3 regions of the Pseudomonas sp. GW823-FHT03E05 genome follow, and region 2 is predicted to be linked to each of the others. Evidence: riboswitches for the same ligand, from Rfam matches in the RefSeq annotation. Region 2 holds a riboswitch; each other region holds the start of a gene.
What was found. Region 2 has a riboswitch for cobalamin ahead of AC1RCO_RS05815 (TonB-dependent receptor). Riboswitches for the same ligand answer to the same signal wherever they lie in the genome.
Positions count from the first base shown of each region.

Region 1: linked by a shared signal. The riboswitch ahead of AC1RCO_RS02430 (CbtB domain-containing protein) and the one ahead of AC1RCO_RS05815 (TonB-dependent receptor) in region 2 are both predicted to bind cobalamin.
Region 3: linked by a shared signal. The riboswitch ahead of cobO (cob(I)yrinic acid a,c-diamide adenosyltransferase) and the one ahead of AC1RCO_RS05815 (TonB-dependent receptor) in region 2 are both predicted to bind cobalamin.

Region 1 is NZ_JBXAJB010000001.1:519,639-521,832, forward strand. Features, by position in the region: gene AC1RCO_RS02420 (cobalamin biosynthesis protein) at 1-60, opposite strand, end outside; gene AC1RCO_RS02425 (CbtA family protein) at 57-758, opposite strand; gene AC1RCO_RS02430 (CbtB domain-containing protein) at 770-958, opposite strand; cobalamin riboswitch at 1,055-1,280, opposite strand; cobalamin riboswitch at 1,422-1,633, shown strand; gene cobW (cobalamin biosynthesis protein CobW) at 1,732-2,194, shown strand, end outside.
Region 2 is NZ_JBXAJB010000001.1:1,315,005-1,317,198, forward strand. Features, by position in the region: gene AC1RCO_RS05810 (NAD-dependent epimerase/dehydratase family protein) at 1-523, opposite strand, end outside; cobalamin riboswitch at 885-1,089, shown strand; gene AC1RCO_RS05815 (TonB-dependent receptor) at 1,200-2,194, shown strand, end outside.
Region 3 is NZ_JBXAJB010000004.1:26,727-28,920, forward strand. Features, by position in the region: gene AC1RCO_RS16900 (cobyrinic acid a,c-diamide synthase CobB) at 1-691, opposite strand, end outside; gene cobO (cob(I)yrinic acid a,c-diamide adenosyltransferase) at 702-1,313, opposite strand; cobalamin riboswitch at 1,395-1,627, opposite strand; gene AC1RCO_RS16910 (hypothetical protein) at 1,799-2,194, shown strand, end outside.

The DNA.
Region 1 (2,194 bases), 800 kb from region 2:
GCAGCCTTTCTGGCAGCCCAGGCCGACCACCAGGGTCGGCGCTGCGCTCACTTCGATCATGCCGAGTACTGGCCCGCGCTCTTGCGCCGGAACAACCAGGCGCTGATCAGCCCGAGGGCCAGCCAGAAGGCCGCATTGGTCAGCTGCGAGGCGATCTTGAATTGCGCTTCCAGTTCTTCCGGGGCCAGCATCGAATGCACTTCCGGCTGCGGCGCGCCGATCACGTGGGGTACGGCGATGATGGCCGCGCCCAGGACCTTCAGCAGCCAGTTGCGGGCGAACACGATCAGGGCAATGCCCACAGCGGTGGAGGCGGCGGTGCCGACCCACCAGATCTGCCGCTGTGCCAGGTCGGCTGCGGCGGTGCCCGGCAGTTCCGGCGGCAGGCCCAGGGTCGGCGCCAGGCAGAAGGTGGCATAGCCGGCCAGGCCCCAGAGCAGGCCCTGGGACGTGCGGTTCGGCGCGCGCAGGGTGTAGAGGCCGGCCAGCATCAGGGCGAAGCCCACGGCCACCACCAGGTTGCCTCCGGTGGTGGACAGCACGCGCTGCCAGCCGTCTTCCGGCTCCCAGGCTTCGGCATCGTGGCTGTGGACGGCCATGGCGCCTTCGGCGTGCTCATGGACTTCGGCCGCGGGGGCCTTTTCATAGGTTTCCGCCTGCAGGATCAACGGGGCGACCCAGAAGCTTTGCAGCAGGGTCAGCAGCAGGGCGGCCAAGAGGCCGGTGAAACCTGCGGTTTGCGCGATACGCTTGATCATGTCGGCAGGTCTCAATGGCAAGGGAAGGCGGCGCTGTGGCGGGTGTCGTGAGCCGCGTTGTGCACCGCCTCGATGTGGGAGAAGCCGGCGAAGTACACCAGGCACGCGCCGAGGATCGAGGCGCCGATGGCGGCCACCAGGCGCTGGCTCAGGGTGGAGGTCGTGCTGGCGGAGTGGCTGGTGCTGCTGATGATCGACATGGCGCTTCCCTCTGGAGTGTCAGCGGGGTAGAGGCGCAGGAAAACCCCGCGTGATGGCCACGCAGGGTTTGCAACAGCGCCCGCCCACCGCGGGTTGTTATGTAAGTGTTGCGGGCCGGTCTCCGGGCTTGCGAGGGGCAGGGCTGTGTCATGCCGTGCCGGCAAGTGTCGCCTTCCCATGCCTTGGCACAGTGGATCTGACACTTCGCTCGCTTACCGTTGCGGGGGCAGCACCGGACTGGCCACGGCTTTTTAGTTAAGCACGTGATTCACCGGTTTCCCGTTTCACCCTGTAAAGGGCACCCGTAACAAGGTGTGTAGGAGATCATGGGCGGGGCAGGGGCGTCAATTGCCGTGACCGCTGCGCAGGTGTGCGCCGCGCTCGTGCAAGGTTCAATGGCCCTTTCGCCGGCAAGCCGGCTGCTACGGGCGCATTGTCGATTGACCGTCCCCCTGGCTCTGCGTAGCCTTGCGCTTTCGAGGTTCTTCGGCCATGGGTCGAAGCTAAGAAGGGAACGCGGTCGATGCCGCGGCTGCCCCCGCAACTGTGAAGGGTTCGATTGCTGCAAGGCCACTGCATGGGTGTCGACGACGCCGGTGGGAAGGCGCAGCAATCGCCGGTCCGACGACTGGCAAGCCCTCAGCCAGGAGACCTGCCTCGATCCAAGATTCTCACTACAACCGGGCGGGGTGATCCGGTGGCGAAATCTCCGCGCGCCCGGCGTTGCGGTTCTCGTCCCGTTTGCCCGCCTCCTTTTGCCAAAGGGCATCCGATGAAAACACTGGCCAAACTTCCCGTCACCATCGTCACCGGCTTCCTCGGCTCGGGCAAAACCACCCTGTTGCGGCACATGCTGGACAATGCCCAGGGCCGGCGCATTGCGGTGATCGTCAACGAATTCGGCGAGCTGGGCATCGACGGCGAAATTCTCAAGCAATGCGCCATCGGCTGCACCGAGGAAGAGGCCAGCGGCCGAGTCTACGAGCTGGCCAACGGTTGCCTGTGCTGCACCGTGCAGGAGGAGTTCTTCCCGGTGATGCGCGAACTGGTGGCGCGCCGTGGCGACCTGGACCACATCCTCATCGAGACCTCCGGCCTGGCGCTGCCCAAGCCTCTGGTCCAGGCCTTCCAGTGGCCGGAAATCCGCAGTGCCTGCACCGTCGATGCGGTGATCACCGTGGTCGACAGCCCGGCCGTGGCCGCCGGCACCTTCGCCGCCTTCCCCGATCAAGTGG
Region 2 (2,194 bases):
TGAAAAAGCGCAGGATCACCGGTTCCAGCCCATGCTGGCGGCAGTAGAAGTCCAGGTAGTACTCGCTGGCGAGCTTGTCCGCCGCGTAGGGCGTGAGGGGAGATTTAGGGGTGTCTTCGGCAATCGGCGTGCCCTCGCCGTTATTGCCATAGACCGCCGCACTGGAGGCGAACACCACGCGGCGGATACCGGCCGCGGTCATCGCCTCGCACAGGCGCAGGGTGGCGATGAAATTGCTCTGGTGGGTGGCCACCGGGTCTTCGACCGAAGCCTGGACCGACGCCACAGCAGCCAGATGCACCACGGCATCGCAGCCCTGAACGGCATCCGCCAGGAGTACCGCATCGGCGGCATCCCCCACCAGCAGTTCCAGGCCAGCATCGCCCATGGGCAGATTGCCGACCTTGCCCGTGGAAAGGTCGTCCAGAACCCGCACCGCATAACCCTTGGCCAGCAGTGCATCCACGAGGTGAGAACCGATAAAACCAGCGCCCCCAGTAACCAGTATCCGTTCGGCAGACATAGATCATTCCAAAGAGAAATATCGCGGCTACGCCGTCTGAAGCTAGCACAGCCAACGGATCAGCCCTGGCTACTTGCCATCCTGGCCGTCATGTTTTTAGTGGCTGCTCTGCGCCATAGGCTGTTTCGCCTATTTTCGGAGCAGAGTTCAGCGCTTTGGCGTCAAAAAAACTCAAGATAATCAATCGCTCAGCGCCGACATACTGGGTCAGAAAAGTATAATCGTCAATAATGTGTCGATATTTGTCGATTATTTAAGCGCCAGGAAAAATAGGTCAATATATTGACTTGCCTGGTATAAAGCGCTGAAACCGCCGCCGTAGCTGGCCACATGCCATTGACGCAAGGGCTCGGCAGTGCTCATATGCGCGCCAGTTTCAGGTGTCCCATGCCGCCGTGCATGGGGTTAAACGGGAAGCCGGTGCGTCATTTCGATGATCAGTCCGGCGCTGCCCCCGCAACGGTAAGCGAGCGAAGCATTCGACAGACCACTGTGCCAAGGCATGGGAAGGTGAATGCCTCATGACCCTCGCAAGCCCGGAGACCGGCCTGCAACTTCGTTTGACAACCCCGCGGTGGGCGGGCGCAGTCCGGTTTTCGTGGGCGCGGCTGCCCGCGATTCCCTATGCGTTGTTCCCTCCGGGATTCATTCATTCCTTACAAGTAGTAGGAATCGCATGTCCCGCACCTCCTTGCTGCAACACCTGGCGAGCCCCTGGCTGTGTTTCACCCTCCTGCCTTGCATGGCCTACCCGGCGCTGGCCTTGGCTGAACAGAAAACCTCCCTGGTCTTGCCCGAGACCCAAGTGAGCGGAGTCTCCAGCGCCCCGCAAACCTCTCTGGACACGCCCCTGCCCGCCGGCTCGCGGCTGAACCTCACGGCCCTGGAGACTCCGGCCAGCACCAGCAGCCTGGGCAACGACGCCATCAGCAACCGCAACAACCTCACGGTGCAGGATGCCGTCACCCGCTCCCCCGGCATCACCAGCATCGCCACCCCGGGCAACGGCAATACCGCACTGTCGGCCCGCGGCTTTACCGGGCACTCCTCGGTGATGACCCTGTTCGACGGCGCGCGCCTGTACACCGGCGCCGGCAGCCAGACCTTCCCGGTGGACCCGTGGATGGTCGAACGCATCGACGTGATCCGCGGCCCGGCCTCGGTGCTGTACGGGGAAGGCGCCACCGGCGCGGTGATCAACGTGATTGCCAAGAAGCCCTTCGACGGTGAGATCCACAACCACCTGCGCCTGGGCTATGGCTCCCATGATCGCCAGCAACTGGGCCTGGACAGCGGCGGCTCGCTGACCGATACCCTGAGCTACCGCCTGACCCTGAACCAGCAACAGAGCAATGGCTGGGTCGACCAGGGCCAGTCACGCAGCCTGGCACTCAGCGCGGCGTTACGCTGGCAAGCCACCGACGACCTCGGTTTCACCCTGGCCCATGAACGCGGTGAAAGCGAACCCGCCAGCTATTTCGGCACGCCGCTGATTGCCGGCCAATACCGCGACAGCCTGCGGGACAAGAACTACAACCTGCGCAACGCCGTGCAGCGCTACAACGACGAATGGACCCGGCTCAACACCGACTGGACCCTGAGCGACAACCTCAGCGCCAGCAACCAGCTCTACTACATCAAGAGCCGCCGCCACTGGCGCAACGCCGAAGC
Region 3 (2,194 bases), on a different contig from region 2:
CCACCGGCGTGGGTGCAGCAAAACTCACCGCTGGCGGCAGTTCCACCTGGCAACTGCTGGCCAGGGCCTCGGCGGCGGCATCCAGGCGCAGGTCCAGATCATTCAGCTCGCTGGCCTGCACCAGCCCCAGATGGCGGCTGGGCAGCTCGATATCGGTTTCCCGGGACAAGGCGCCATACCAGCGCAAGCCTTCCGTCAGGCTGCCTTCCAGCAACTGCGCATGGCGCAGGGTACCAACCCGGTTGGCCAGCACCCCGGCAAACGGCAGGTCCGGCTGGTAGCGCGCCAGGCCCAGAGCCAGGGCGCCGAAGGTCTGGGCCATGGCGGTGCCATCGATCACCCCCAGCACCGGCACGCCGAAATGCCGCGCCAGATCGGCGCTGGAAGGGGTGCCATCGAACAGGCCCATGACCCCTTCGATCAGAATCAGGTCGGCCTCTCCCGCCGCCTCCCAGAGCAGACGGCGGCTTTCCTGCTCGCCCACCATCCACATGTCCAACTGGTACACCGCGGCACCACTGGCGCGCTCAAGAATCATCGGGTCGAGGAAATCCGGGCCGCACTTGAAGACCCGAACCTTGCGCCCCCGGTTGCGGTGCAAGCGGGCCAGGGCCGCGGTCACCGTGGTCTTGCCCTGGCCGGAAGCCGGTGCGGCGATCAACACTGCCGGGCAATGACGAACATCAGTCATGAATTCACGCTCACAGCTCGACACCTTTCTGCGCCTTGATCCCGGCCTGGAAGGCGTGCTTGACCATGCCCATCTCGGTCACGGTATCGGCCAGCTCGATCATCTCCGGCTTGGCGCCGCGACCGGTCACTACCACATGCTGCATGGGCGGACGTGCCTGCAGGTCACTGAGCACCTGATCCAGGTCCAGGTAGCCGTGCTTGAGGGCAATGTTCAGCTCGTCGAGCACCACCAGGCCAATATCCGGGTTGCTCAGCAACTCCCTGGAAACCGCCCAGGCGGCTTCAGCAGCAGCAATATCGCGCTGGCGATCCTGGGTTTCCCAGGTAAAGCCTTCGCCCATCACGTGAAAGCGCACCTGCTCGGGGAAACGCCGGAAGAACAGTTCTTCGCCGGTGCTGTTACGCCCCTTGATGAACTGCACCACGCCACACTGCATGCCGTGGCCCATGGACCGCGCCAGCATGCCGAAGGCCGAGCTGCTCTTGCCCTTGCCGTTGCCGGTCAATACCAGCAGCAGGCCGCATTCGTTGGGCGAGTTGGCAATGCGTTCATCGATCACGGCTTTTTTGCGCAACATGCGCGCCAGATGGCGCTCGTCACGATCGGGGGATTCACTCATGGGGCAGCTCTCCGTTGGGGCTGGGGAACGGGGGGCAGGGAAAAGGAACAGACGGCGCTAGCCTGGCATCGCCCACCGTGATGCCGTTGGATGGATCAGGCCGGTCTCCGGGCTCATGAGCGGCATGGCTGCCGGACTGCGCGCCTTCCCGTGTCATTGACACAGTGGCGTCAGGCGCAGTCTTGACTCATCTACCGTTGCGGGGGCAGCGCCGGAATCGTCGTCGGCTCCATCATTGGAACAGACCCTGACCGGCTTCCCTGTTTCACTCTGTCGGCCACCGGCCACAGAGCACCTGAAACAAGTCGCGAAGGTTAGAGGGTTGGGGGTGGAGCGTCAATTAAAGCCGGCCGTCGCCCCCGGCACAAAACTGCACTGCATCAATAAACTGGCGCCAATCTTGTGCCACACTCAGAGCAATGATATCAAATAGCCACTTTTCAGCGCCCCAGGCGCCAACCACACAACAATAAGGGGTAAGTTCGATGCAAGGCATGATCATCAGCAATCCGAAGCTGGAATTCCTGCGCCCGATGCTGGAACGCTGGTTCGATTGCATCGATCGCTACAACGCGGTTCGCGGCGATAACGAAACGCCCTACTGGTTCGACGAGCAGGCCAATCTCGGGCTGCTCAGCGCGGCGGCCTGGATGGCCGAGATGGTCAGCCTGGAACACAGCCCCAGCAGGAAACAGCAGGAAGAAGGTGCGCGCAACGCCCGCACCGACCTGTACCTGGCCACCAAGGAAGAGCGCGCCTACATCCACGCCACCCAGCGCTGGCCAAGGGTCAACAGCCTGAACCTGACCCAGGCACTGCTGGACGTTGCCCAGGACGCAAGAAAGATCAGCTACGCCAGCGACCTGAGACTGGGGTGCCTG